Rhodopseudomonas sp. BAL398: one gene and its partner. The protein of the gene in region 1 interacts with the protein of each later gene in a pairwise test. Links are inferred from orthologs where the notes say so. Each region holds a gene or a part of one and is shown on either strand. Other genes may lie near its edges. The genes, in order: leuS and ligA.

The links.
Region 2: the proteins of leuS (region 1) and ligA interact in binary tests that used the Escherichia coli proteins (3 or more experiments, as listed by UniProt). The link is inferred for Rhodopseudomonas sp. BAL398 from one-to-one orthologs.

The regions. Positions count from the first base shown.
Region 1 is NZ_CP133111.1:4,266,043-4,272,318, forward strand. The notes cover bases 1,695-4,864. They hold leuS (leucine--tRNA ligase), read left to right. Parts: upstream 1,695-2,042; coding sequence 2,043-4,664; downstream 4,665-4,864. Other genes in these bases: RBJ75_RS20140 (diguanylate cyclase domain-containing protein), read left to right, coding at 1,695-1,839; lptE (LPS assembly lipoprotein LptE), read left to right, coding at 4,651-4,864. Also shown: RBJ75_RS20135 (YggS family pyridoxal phosphate-dependent enzyme), read right to left, coding at 1-63; more of RBJ75_RS20140, read left to right, coding at 160-1,694; more of lptE, read left to right, coding at 4,865-5,202; holA (DNA polymerase III subunit delta), read left to right, coding at 5,204-6,232.
Region 2 is NZ_CP133111.1:433,807-439,816, reverse strand. Bases 1,432-4,335 are described here. They hold ligA (NAD-dependent DNA ligase LigA), read right to left. Parts: upstream 4,009-4,335; coding sequence 1,855-4,008; downstream 1,432-1,854. Other genes in these bases: RBJ75_RS02010 (GIY-YIG nuclease family protein), read left to right, coding at 4,091-4,335; RBJ75_RS02020 (multidrug effflux MFS transporter), read left to right, coding at 1,432-1,694. In the rest of the region: RBJ75_RS02025 (aminopeptidase P family protein), read left to right, coding at 1-68; more of RBJ75_RS02020, read left to right, coding at 414-1,431; more of RBJ75_RS02010, read left to right, coding at 4,336-4,378; DNA repair protein RecN, read right to left, coding at 4,617-6,010. UniProt on the Escherichia coli protein: DNA ligase that catalyzes the formation of phosphodiester linkages between 5'-phosphoryl and 3'-hydroxyl groups in double-stranded DNA using NAD as a coenzyme and as the energy source for the reaction.

The DNA of each region.
Region 1 (6,276 bases):
CAGCCCGCTTGGTGAAGACGAGGTTAATGGCGCGGCGTCCGGCGGTGTCGGATTGTCAACCAAGTTTTACGACTTTCGCGTTCGTTCAAGTTTGATCTATTTCGGCAAGGGGGTTTTGAACCCTTCGGCCTAGTATTCATGCGGGGCCGGGGGACGACGATGTCACGCATATCGATCATTCGCAACAAAGTCCGGCTCAGGGCCCTGCTGGGGATTCGCGCACGGCTGGTGGTGCTGGCCCTGATCCTGGTCAGTCCCCTGATGTTCGACCGGATCCGCTCGCTCGAAGAGGCGCGGATCAAGCAGGTCGCCGAGCTTTCCAGCGAATTGGCCAAGCTCGCCCAGCGCGCCGCCGACGCGCAGCGCGAAGTGATTTCCTCGGTCGAGGCGGTGCTGAAATCGACCGCCTATATCCATGCCGCGGCCTCGCATATCGGCAAGGGCTGCGCCATCCTGCGCGCCAGCATGCGCGTCGATCTGCCGTCGATCCGCATGATCGCGGTGGCCGATGCCGATGGCGTCATTCGCTGTTCGACCTCGTCGATCTTTGTCGGCGGCAATGTCAAAGACCGGGCCTATTTCAAAAAGGCGCTGGAGACCCATGATTTCGTGGTGAGCGATTTCCTGGTCGGGCGGCAGACCAAGACCGGCACCATTCTGGCCGCCTATCCGGTCTCGGCGGTTGCCGGCGGCGAAGATGCCGTCGTCATTGCGGGGATGAATCTCGACTGGATGTCAGGGGTGATGGGCGATCTGGCCGGGCGAACCGGTGTGACCGCCGCATTGGTCGACAGCGAGGGCGTCATTCTGGCGACCCCGCCTGGACAGTCCAGCCTGATCGGCACCTCCATCGAAACGCTCGGGCTGGCTCCCGCCCTGATCAACAATGTCCCCGGCTCGCGAACCGCGATGGTGGTGCGCAGTGACGGACGGCTGGTCTCTTTCGCCCGGATTCCCGGTACCAAGACCCGGCTGGTGGTCAGCATCGACGAAGCCAAGGTATCGGCCGCCATCAATCACGAGATCCGCACCGCCTATCTTCAATTGGCCATGGCCTGTCTGGTGGTGCTGCTGGGCGCGCTGGTCGCGGCCGAGCGGTTGATCGTGCGGCCGATCGGCATCCTCACCGCGACGGCGACGAAATTCGGCCAGGGCGACTGGTCGGCGCGCGCCACCCGGTCGGGACTGCCCGCCGAATTCGTGCCGCTGGCCAAGGCGTTCAACGCGATGGCGCGCAAGCTGGGCGAGCGCGAGCGCGAGCTCGTCGCCAGCAACAACCAGCTCACCGTGATGGCCTCGATCGACGTGCTGTCGGGACTGGCCAACCGTCGCGGCTTCCAGGGCCGGCTCGACTTCGAATGGATGAAGGCGCAGCAGGATGGCGGTAAGGTCGCGCTGTTGATGATCGATGTCGATCATTTCAAGCTCTATAATGACAGCTGCGGCCATCCCGAAGGCGACGCCTGTCTCAGCCGGATCGGCGAGACCCTGGCGGGCATTGCCGAGCGGACCAGCGGCTTGGCGGCGCGCTATGGCGGCGAGGAATTCTGCCTGCTGGTGCCGCAAACCGACGCCGAGGAATCGCTGCGGGTCGGCGAGATGGTGCGCGCCGCGGTGGAGGAATTGTCGATTCCGCATCGGACCAGCGCGTTCCAGCACGTCACCGTCAGCGTCGGCATGGCTTGCATCAGCCCGAGCGACGCGCTGCACCCGCGCGATCTGATCGAAGCCGCCGACGCCGCGCTCTATGCCGCCAAGCATCGCGGCCGCAACACCGTGGTCCAGCACGGCTTCATCCGCAGCACCGACACCGACAGCCCAATGGCGCTGGCGGGGTAACGTCCGACCGCGCGGCCGCGCCCGGCACTGCCGGAACTGCCGTGTGATTGTCCCAAGCCATTGACCACGCGCGGGGTTTTATGGCCTAGTTGCCGGCCTCGCGCGCGAATTCCGAAACCAAGAGCTAGCACCGGTTTGCGACCTCATTCGCGCCTCCCACCGCCCTGACAAGCGCTCGAACCGGCCGGCCGAATCCTGATTCCATGACAAACGAACGCTACAACGCCCGCGAAACCGAGCCGAAATGGCAGGCGCAATGGGACCGCCAGGCGATTTTCGCCACAAGGAACGACGATCCCCGCCCAAAGTATTACGTGCTGGAGATGTTCCCCTATCCGTCCGGCCGGATCCATATGGGCCATGTCCGCAACTACACCATGGGCGACGTGGTAGCGCGGACGATGCGGGCGCGCGGCTTCAACGTGTTGCATCCGATGGGCTGGGATTCCTTCGGCCTGCCCGCCGAGAATGCCGCGATCGAGCGCAAGGTAGCGCCGAAGGCCTGGACCTACGCCAATATCGCGGCGATGAAAAAGCAGCTGCAGACCATGGGCCTGTCGCTGGATTGGGCGCGCGAATTCGCGACCTGCGACCCCAGCTATTACAAGCACCAGCAGAAGATGTTCCTGGACTTCCTCAAGGAAGGCCTGGCCGAGCGGGAAAAGCGCAAGATCAATTGGGACCCGGTCGACATGACCGTGCTGGCCAATGAGCAGGTGATCGACGGCCGCGGCTGGCGCTCGGGCGCCGTGGTCGAGCAGCGCGAGATGAACCAGTGGGTGTTCAAGATCACCCGCTATGCCCAGGAATTGCTCGACGCGCTCGATACGCTGGATCGCTGGCCCGACAAGGTGCGGCTGATGCAGCGCAACTGGATCGGCCGCTCCGAGGGCCTGCGCTTTTCGTTCGGCCTAGTCGGCGCTCCCGCCGGATTCGACACGCTACCGGTGTTCACCACCCGGCCCGACACGATGTATGGCCCGACCTTCGCGGCGATCTCGCCGGACCATCCGCTGGCCAAGGCCTTGGCGACAACCCGGCCGGACGTCGCCGCCTTCAACGAGCAATGCCGCCGCATCGGCACCGCGCAGGCCGAGATCGACACCGCCGAGAAGCTCGGCTTCGATACCGGCATCAAGGCTACCCATCCGGCCGATCCGAACTGGCAGCTGCCGCTCTATATCGCCAATTTCGTGCTGATGGATTACGGCACCGGCGCCATCATCGGCTGTCCCGCCCATGACCAGCGCGACCTCGATTTCGCCCGCAAATACGGCATCGACGTCATCGACGTGTTCAAGCCGCTCGGCCATGACGAAGGCGTCACCGACGAGGCCTTCGTGCCGGCCAAGACCGAGACCGTGAATTACGTGCACTGGGTCGGCGAACCCGGCGTGATGACCTGCGAGCAGGCGATGGCGCGCTCGCTGGAGATTTTCGAGCGCGACGGCTGGGGCAAGCGCGAAGTCAATTTCCGGCTGCGTGACTGGGGCATTTCGCGGCAGCGCTATTGGGGCTGTCCGATCCCGGTGATCCATTGCCCGACATGCGACGTGGTGCCGGTCCCCGATTCGGAGCTGCCGGTCGAACTGCCGGATGACGTGACATTCGACAAGCCCGGCAATGCGCTGGATCATCACCCGACCTGGAAACACGTCACCTGCCCGCAATGCGGGGCCAAGGCGGTGCGCGAAACCGACACCATGGACACCTTCGTGGATTCGTCCTGGTATTTCGCGCGCTTCACCGATCCGTGGAACGAGAACGCGCCGACCACGCCCGCCGTGGTCAACCGGATGATGCCGGTCGACCAATATATCGGCGGCGTCGAGCACGCGATCCTGCATCTCTTGTACAGCCGCTTCTTCACAAGGGCGATGAAGGCCACCGGCCATATCGGCCTCGACGAGCCCTTCGCCGGCATGTTCACCCAGGGCATGGTGGTGCACGAGACCTATAAGAAGCCCGACGGCAGCTTCGCCTCGCCGGCCGAGATCGCCATCGTGCCCGACGGCGACGGCCGCCGCGCCACGCTGCTCGATGGCGGCGCGCCGATCGAGATCGGCCCGATCGAGAAGATGTCGAAGTCGAAGCGCAACACCGTCGACCCCGACGACATCATCGGCAGCTACGGCGCCGACACCGCGCGCTGGTTCATGCTGTCGGATTCGCCGCCGGATCGCGACGTGATCTGGAGCGAGGAAGGCGTCAAGGGCGCCTCGCGCTTCGTGCAGCGGCTGTGGCGGATGGTCAATGACGCCGCCGACATCGCCAAAGCGGCCCCCGACGCGCGCCCGGCCAGCTTCGGCGCCGACGCCTTGGCGGTCCGCAAGGCCGCCCATGGGGCGCTCGACAAGGTGCTGTCCGGCATCGAGCGGCTCGCCTTCAATGTCAGCCTCGCCCATATCCGGGAGTATTCCAACACCCTGGCCGAGGTTCTGGCGCGGCCGGGGCAGCCGGCGCCCGATCTCGCACCTGATCTTTCTTGGGCGATCCGGGAAGCCACGGTCATTCTGGTGCAGCTGTTCCACCCGATGATGCCGCATCTGGCCGAGGAATGCTGGCAGGTGCTGGGCCAGAAGGGGCTGGTGTCGGAGGCGGTCTGGCCGCAAATCGAACGCGATCTGCTGGTCGAAGACAGCATTACCCTGCCGGTCCAGGTCAATGGCAAGAAGCGCGGAGAAGTCACAGTGGCCAGGGATGCGCAGAATCCGGAAATTGAGGCTGCCGTTTTGGCGCTCGATACGGTAAAACAGGCCCTGGATGGCAAGCCCGTTCGCAAGATTATCGTCGTGCCGCAGAGGATCGTGAATGTCGTGGGGTAACTGGCGCATCGCAGCCCGGCTGTCGATCGTCGCCACCTTGGCGGCCCTGACCGCAGGCTGCTTCCAGCCGATGTATGCCGAGCGCAGCGACGGCACACCCGCCTTGCGCGAGAAGCTGCTCGGCGTCGCGGTGCCGCCGGTCGCGGTGCCGAACGGATCGCCCACCGCGCGGCTCGGCGTGGAAATCCGCAACGCGCTGATGTTCAAGCTCTATGGCGGCGCCACCGGCCTGCCGCCGACCCACATCTTGACGCTGCGGCTGACCACGTCGCGCTCGTCGATGATCGTCGATCCCAAGACCGCGCTGCCGTCGATCGAGAATTACGGCATCGACGCCAATTACACGCTGAAGGAAGTCGCCACCGACAAGGTGGTGATGAGCGGCAGCACCTTCTCGCGGGTCGAATATGACGTCCCGGGCCAGACCCAGCGCTTCGCCCGCTCGCGCGCCGGCCGCGACGCCGAGGACCGCGCCTCGCAGGAAATCGCCGAGAATATCCAGACCCGGCTGGCGGCGTTTTTCTACGCCGGCACCTGACTTGGTCGCGCTCAAGGGCAGAGAGATAGACGCCTTTCTGGCCCGGCCCGATGCCGCGCGGCCGATCATCCTGCTCTACGGTCCCGACGCCGGGTTGGTGCGCGAACGCGCCGATGCGCTGATCGTCTCCGCGGTCGATGATCCCAATGATCCCTTCGCCACAACCCGGCTGGACGGCGACGACCTCGCCGCCGAGCCGTCGCGGCTGGTCGACGAGGCGATGTCGATTCCGATGTTCGGCGGCCGCCGCGCGATCCGGGTGCGCGCCGGCTCGAAGAGCTTTGTCAGCGGCGTCGACACCTTGGCGGGTTCGGCGCTGAAGGATTGCCGGGTGGTGATCGAGGCCGGCGACATCAAGCCGGAATCGCCGCTGCGCAAAGCCTGCGAACGCGCCAAGACCGCGGTGGCGATCGGCTGCTACCCGGACGGCGAACGCGATCTGACCAAATTGATCGACGATGAATTGCGGCTGTCCAATCTGAAGATCACGGCCGACGCCCGTGCCATTCTGATGGCGCTGCTCGGCGGCGACCGCCAGGCCTCGCGCAACGAATTGCGCAAGCTCGCGCTCTACGCCCATGGCAATGGCGAGGTCAGCGTCGACGACGTGATGGCCAGCGTCTCGGACGCCTCTGAATTGAAACTCGACACCATCGTCGACGCCGCCTTCGGCGGCCGCCCGGCGATCGTCGAGAGCGAATTCGCCAAGGCGATGGTCGCCGGCACCTATCCGGGCCTGATCATCATGGCGGCGCAGCGCCACGCCGCATTCCTGCACAAGGCGTCGCTCGCGGTCGATGACGGCGCATCGGCCTCCTCGGTGCTGGAGAGCGGCTATCCCCGCATCCACTTCTCCCGCAAGGCCGCCGCCGAAACCGCGCTACGCAATTTCCCGCCGACCCGACTGCTGGCGATCATCGATCAGCTCGCGGTGGCAGCCCTCGACGCCCGCAAGCAGACCAACCTCGCCGCCGTGATCGCCCAGCGCGTGCTACTGGCGATCGCCGTCAATGCAAGGCGGCGCGGTTAGACTTCCATAAGAGTCTGAATGAAGAAGAAACCAATCACATCGAG
Region 2 (6,010 bases), 3.8 Mb from region 1 along the record:
TGCGGCCGCATCTCGACGAGGCCACAAAAATCTGGCTCGACGCCGCCACCGCGCCGCTGACGCGATGATGCATACTGCAATGGCCTGACGCTCAACACGTCAATGGCTGTCATTCCGGGGCGCGAGCAGCGACAGCTGCGAGCGAGCCCGGAATCCATATCCCCTGGCCTGAATGAAATCGACGTCGGCACCCACACGCGACGCTGCGGCGTATGGATTCCGGGCCTGCGCGCCCGCCGGCTGCGCCGACCGGCGCGCATCCCGGAATGACAGACGTGAAGTCATGTGCGGTCCCGCAAGCCATTCCGCGCGAGTCCCGAAAACGGCATAGCCGCATGCCGAAATGCCCCTGCTCGCGGGGCAGAACGCCGCTACAGTCGGTTCGACGCAATCCATTCAGAACTGGCGGATCGATGCACGGCGTGACCGGCAAAGCGGCGAAATTGATCGGCTCAGCGCCGCCGAATGCGCGCCTGCTGCTGCTGCTGCTGGTGGTGATGACCGGCGTGGCGCCGATCTCGCTTTATATGCTGGTGCCGGCTTTGCCGATGCTCGCCACCGATTTCGGCCGCGACATCTCGATAGCGCAGATGACGGTGTCGCTCTATATGGTGGGGCTCGGCTGCTCGCAACTCATCATGGGGCCGCTGTCGGACCGGTTCGGCCGCCGCCCTGTGCTGCTCGGCGGGCTGACGCTGATGGCGCTGGCCAGCGTCGGCTGCATCTTCGCCGAGACCCTGCCGCAACTGATCGTCGCGCGGTTCCTGCAGGCGCTGGGCGGCGCCTCCGGCATGGTGATCAGCCGCGCCATCATCCGCGACCTCTACAGCCGCGACCGCGTCGGCGGCATGATCAGCCTGGTGATCGCCGTGATGATGATCGCCCAGATGCTGAGCCCGCTGGCCGGCGGCGTGATCGAAACCACATTCGGCTGGCGCGCCGTGTTCTACGTCATGACCGCCGCGTCGATCCTGGTGGCGCTGCTGATCGCGGTCGCGCTGCCGGAAACCCGCCGCCGCGGCGAACCCGGCGCCACCGGCTTTCGCGGCGACCTCAAGGGCCTGATCAACAGCCGTCCCTTCATCGGCTATGTGCTGTGCCAGGTACTGGCGTCGTCGATCATCTTCACCTTCGCGGGCGGCGGCCCCTATGTGGTGGTGACGCAGATGGGGCGCTCCAGCGCCGAATATGGCGCCTGGTTCGCCACCTCGGGCTTCGCCTATCTGGTCGGCAATCTGCTGTGCGTGCGCTTCGCGCCGCGCCATACGCTGGAGCGGCTGATCTGGTTCGGCCTGGCGCTGCAGATCACCGGCTCGCTGCTGAATCTGCTGTGGGGCGTGCTCGGCTATAATCAGCAGCCATCCTGGCTGTTCGGCACCCATATGGTGATCATGGTCGGCAATGCCTTCGTGATGGCGAATTCGGCCGCCGGCGCCATCAGCATCCGGCCGCAGGCCGCCGGCACCGCGTCCGGGGTGATGGGATTTCTGCAGATGGGCTTCGGCTCGCTGTGCTCGCAATTCGGCGCCTGGCTGGGCGGCAATTTCACCACGCCGCTGCCGCTCAACATCGCAATCGTCGCCCTGACGGTCGCCTGCGCCTCGGCGATGATCTTCCTGGTGCCGCGTGGCGGCGTGGTGGCGACCGAGGACCTGCTGGAAAAAGCCGATCAGGAAGAGACTGGGCTGCTGTAGGGCGTGGGGCGTGGGGCGCGCGGCACCAAAGCCTGTCGTCCCCGCGAAAGCGGGGACCCAGTATTCCAGAGCGGCAAAGTTCAACTATCAAACGCTCTGCAATACTGGGTCGCACGGTCAAGCCGGGCAATGACGGCTGTGGGGTGGCGCGACGCTTGCCCTAACCCTCGATCAGCTTGAGCCACTCATCCTCGGTCAGCACCGCGACGCCGAGGTCTTTCGCCTTGGTCAACTTCGAGCCGGCATCCTCGCCGGCGACCACGTAGTCGGTCTTCTTCGACACCGAGCCCGCCACCTTGGCCCCTAACCGCTCGGCCGCGGCCTTGGCCTCGTCGCGGGTGAATTTGGTCAGCGAGCCGGTGAACACCACGGTCTTGCCGGCGATCGCGGTATCGCGCTTGACCTGCTCGGCCGGCAGCACCTCGATCTCGTCGAGCAATTCGCCGAGCGCCTTGACGTTGCGTTGCTCGGCGAAGAACTCGACCACCGCGTCGGCGACGATCTCGCCAACGCCGCCGATATTGTTCAGGTCGGTATAGGCCTCGGACGAATTGCCCTCTTCGCTTTGGCCGGAGGCCGCCGCCAGCATCGCGTCGCGGAAGGCATCGAATGTGCCGTAATGCCGCGCCAGCAGCTTGGCGTTGCCCTCGCCGACATGGCGAATCCCGAGCGCGAAGATCAGCCGGTGCAGTTCGATGCGGCGGCGCGCATCGATCGCGGCGAACAGATTGCGCACCGAGGTCTCGCCGAAGCCCTCGCGATCGCGCAGCTGCTTGCTCGCGCGGGCGTCGCGTTTCTGCAGCGTGAAGATGTCGACCGGATGCATGATCAGCCCGTCGTCGTAGAATTCCTGGATCTGCTTGTCGCCGAGCCCGTCGATGTCGAAGGCCAGCCGCGACACGAAATGCTTGAGCCGCTCCACCGCCTGCGCCGGACAGATCAGCGCGCCGGTGCAGCGCCGCACCACCTCGCCGTCCTCGCGCACCGCGTGGCTGCCGCACACCGGGCATCGCTGCGGAAACGCGTAAGGCTTCGCGTCTTTAGGCCGCTTGTCGAGCACAACGCTGACGATCTGCGGGATCACGTCGCCGGCGCGCTGGATCACCACGGTATCGCCTTCGCGGATATCGACGCCGTCGCGGATCGCCACGCCGTCATTGCCGACGCCCTTGATGTAGTCCTCATTGTGCAGCGTGGCGTTCTGCACCACCACGCCGCCGACCGTGACTGGCGCTAGCCGCGCCACCGGCGTCAGCGCGCCGGTGCGGCCGACCTGGATGTCGATCTTTTCCAGCACCGTCATCGCCTGTTCGGCGGCGAATTTATGCGCGATCGCCCAGCGCGGGCTGCGCGAGACGAAGCCGAGCCGCGCCTGCCAGTCGATGCGGTCGACCTTGTAGACCACGCCGTCGATGTCGTAGCCGAGCCCCGCGCGCTGCTCGCCGATCCGGCGATAGAACGCCAGCGCGTCGTCGACGCTGTGGCACAAGGTGATCAGCGGGTTGACGGTGAAGCCCACTTGCTTGAGCCAGTCGAGCATGCCGTGCTGGGTCGGCTCCTTCATCGGATAGTCGCTCATCTCGCCCCACGCATAGGCGAAGAATTTCAACGGCCGTGACGCGGTGACCGAGACATCCTTCTGCCGCAGCGAGCCGGCGGCGGAATTGCGCGGATTGGCGAAGGGCGGATCGCCGGCCTGCTCCTGCCGCTGGTTGAGCGCCAGGAAATCGCTCTTGAGCATATAGACCTCGCCGCGCAATTCGCAGGCGGCGGGGATGGCGTTGCCCTCCAGCTTGTTCGGAATGTCGTCGATGGTGCGGACATTGGCGGTGACGTCCTCGCCGACAAAGCCGTCGCCGCGGGTGGCGGCGCGCACCAAATCGCCACGCTCATAACGCAGCGACAGCGACAGCCCGTCGATCTTCGGCTCAGCGACCAGCTCCGGAACCTGATCGAGCCTGAGGAAGCGCTGCACGCGCTCGACGAATTCGGCGACCTCGTCGTCGCTGAACGCATTGCCGAGCGACAGCATCGGCACCTCATGCTGCACCTTGGCAAAGGCCCGCGACGGCGCAGCGCCAACCTTCTGGGTCGGCGAATCCCCGCTCACCAGCTCGGGAAACTTTTCCTCGATCGCTTCCACGCGACGGCGCAGCGCGTCGTAATCGGCGTCGGAAATCTTCGGCGCGTCGTCCTGATAGTAAGCCTTGTCGTGGCCCTCGAGCTCGAGCGCCAGCCGCCTCAGCTCGACCTTGGCTTTGGCCTTGGTGAGGGTGGCGATGTCGGCGGGGGCGCGCTTGGATTTTGCTGTCATCTAATGAATCATACGCGGGTCATTCCGGGGCGCGAGCACTTGCGAGCGAACCCGGAATCTCGCTGCGCGGCGGGCGTTTGCAATGGCATATTATGTCTATCTTCTGGCCGGCAGGAAAGATGGACCGCTTTATCTTGGCGTGACCAACGACCTGGTCCGCCGTGTGTACGAGCACCGGTCCAAGGCCGTCCCCGGTTTCACGTCGCGATACCACATCACCAAGTTGGTGTGGTTCGAAATCTATGACGATCCGCTCTCGGCGATCGCGCGCGAGAAGGAGATCAAGAAATGGCGGCGGGACTGGAAAGTCGCGTTGATCGTCAAGGACAACCCGGATTGGAGCGATCTCTATGACGACATCACGCGGTAGTTCGCGGCGAGGTCGCCGTCACCCGGAGCAAGATTCCGGGTTCGCTCGCAGCTGACGCTGCTCGCGCCCCGGAATGACGGGCGCTGAGAGTTTTGTTTTGTCATTCCGGGGCGCGAGCCCTTGGGCGAGCGAACCCGGAATCTCGCGGCGTGTGTTGCGGCCTCTACTGCCCTCGTCGCGGTCCCGGTTCAGCGGAGCAGCACTTCGTGCTGCTTCGCGCCAGGGACACCAGCCTGCCCTACCCTGCCGCCTTGATCAGCCGGTCGGCGGCGGCCCTGGCTTCGGCGGTGATTTCGGCGCCGGCGAGCATGCGGGCGATTTCCTCGCGGCGGTGCTCGTCGATCAGGGCGTTGACGCGGGTGGCAACGCGACGGCCCTTGTCGAGCGCGTCCTTGGAGATCAGCAGATGCTGGTCGGCGCGCGCGGCGACCTGCGGGGCGTGGGTCACCGCCATCACCTGGACCCGGCTGGCGAGCCGCGCCAGGCGCGCCCCGATTGCGTCCGCCACCGCGCCGCCGACGCCGGTGTCGATCTCGTCGAACACCAAGGTCGGCGCCGAGCCGCGATCCGACAGCACCACTTTCAGCGCCAGCAGGAACCGGGACAGCTCGCCGCCCGACGCCACCTTCATCAGCGGCCCCGGCCTTGTGCCCGGATTGGTCTGCACCCAGAATTCGACGCGATCAAACCCCTGCGGCCCGGGCGAGCTCGGATCGCTCTCGACCTGGGTGATGAATTTGGCGCGGTCGAGCTTCAGCGGCGCCAATTCGCCCTGCACCGCCTTGTTGAGCTTCTCCGCCGATTTGCCGCGCGCCAGCGACAGTTTCGCCGCGGCGGCGCCATAGCGGCCGTCGGCTTCGGCCGCGGCGGTCTCCAGCCCATGCAGACGCTCGGCGCCGGCCTCGATCGAGGCGACGTCGGCGGCGTATCTGGCAGCCAGGGCGGCGAGCGCATCGACCGGGGTGGAATATTTCCGCGCCGCGGCGCGCAGCGCGAACAGCCGCTCCTCGATGCGCTCCAGTTCCAGCGGATCGAAATCGGCGGCGATCAGCGCCGCGCTCAGATGCTGGTCGGCCTCCTCCAACGCGTTGATCGCGGCGTCGATCGCCTTGACGGCGGGCTCCACCAGCGCCGGAGCGGTGCCGGCGCGGCGTTCCAGCCGGCGCACCGCCGCCGCCAGCGCCGCCACCGGCGAATGATGGCCGCTGACCGCGTCCTGGGCGTCGCGCAGATCGCCGGCGATTTTCTCGCCCTGCATCATCGCGCTGCGGCGCTCGGCCAAAGCGGTCTCCTCGCCGTCGGTCGGCGCCAGCTTCTTCAATTCGTCGGCGGCGTGGCGCAGATAGTCGGCCTCGCGGGCGGCGCGCTCCATCTCGTCGCGATGCGACTCGAGCACGGCGCGGGCGGCGCGGCGCGCCTCCCACAGCGTCTCCAGCGCCGCGACATCCTTTTCCAGCCCGGCAAAGGCATCGAGCAGCCGGCGATGCGTCGCGGTATCGACCAGCGCCCGCTCGTCGTGCTGGCCGTGGATCTCGACCAGCGCGGCGCCGACCGCCTTCAGCGTCTGCACGCTGACCGCCTGATCGTTGATGAAGGCGCGGGTGCGGCCGTCGGCGAATTGCACCCGGCGCA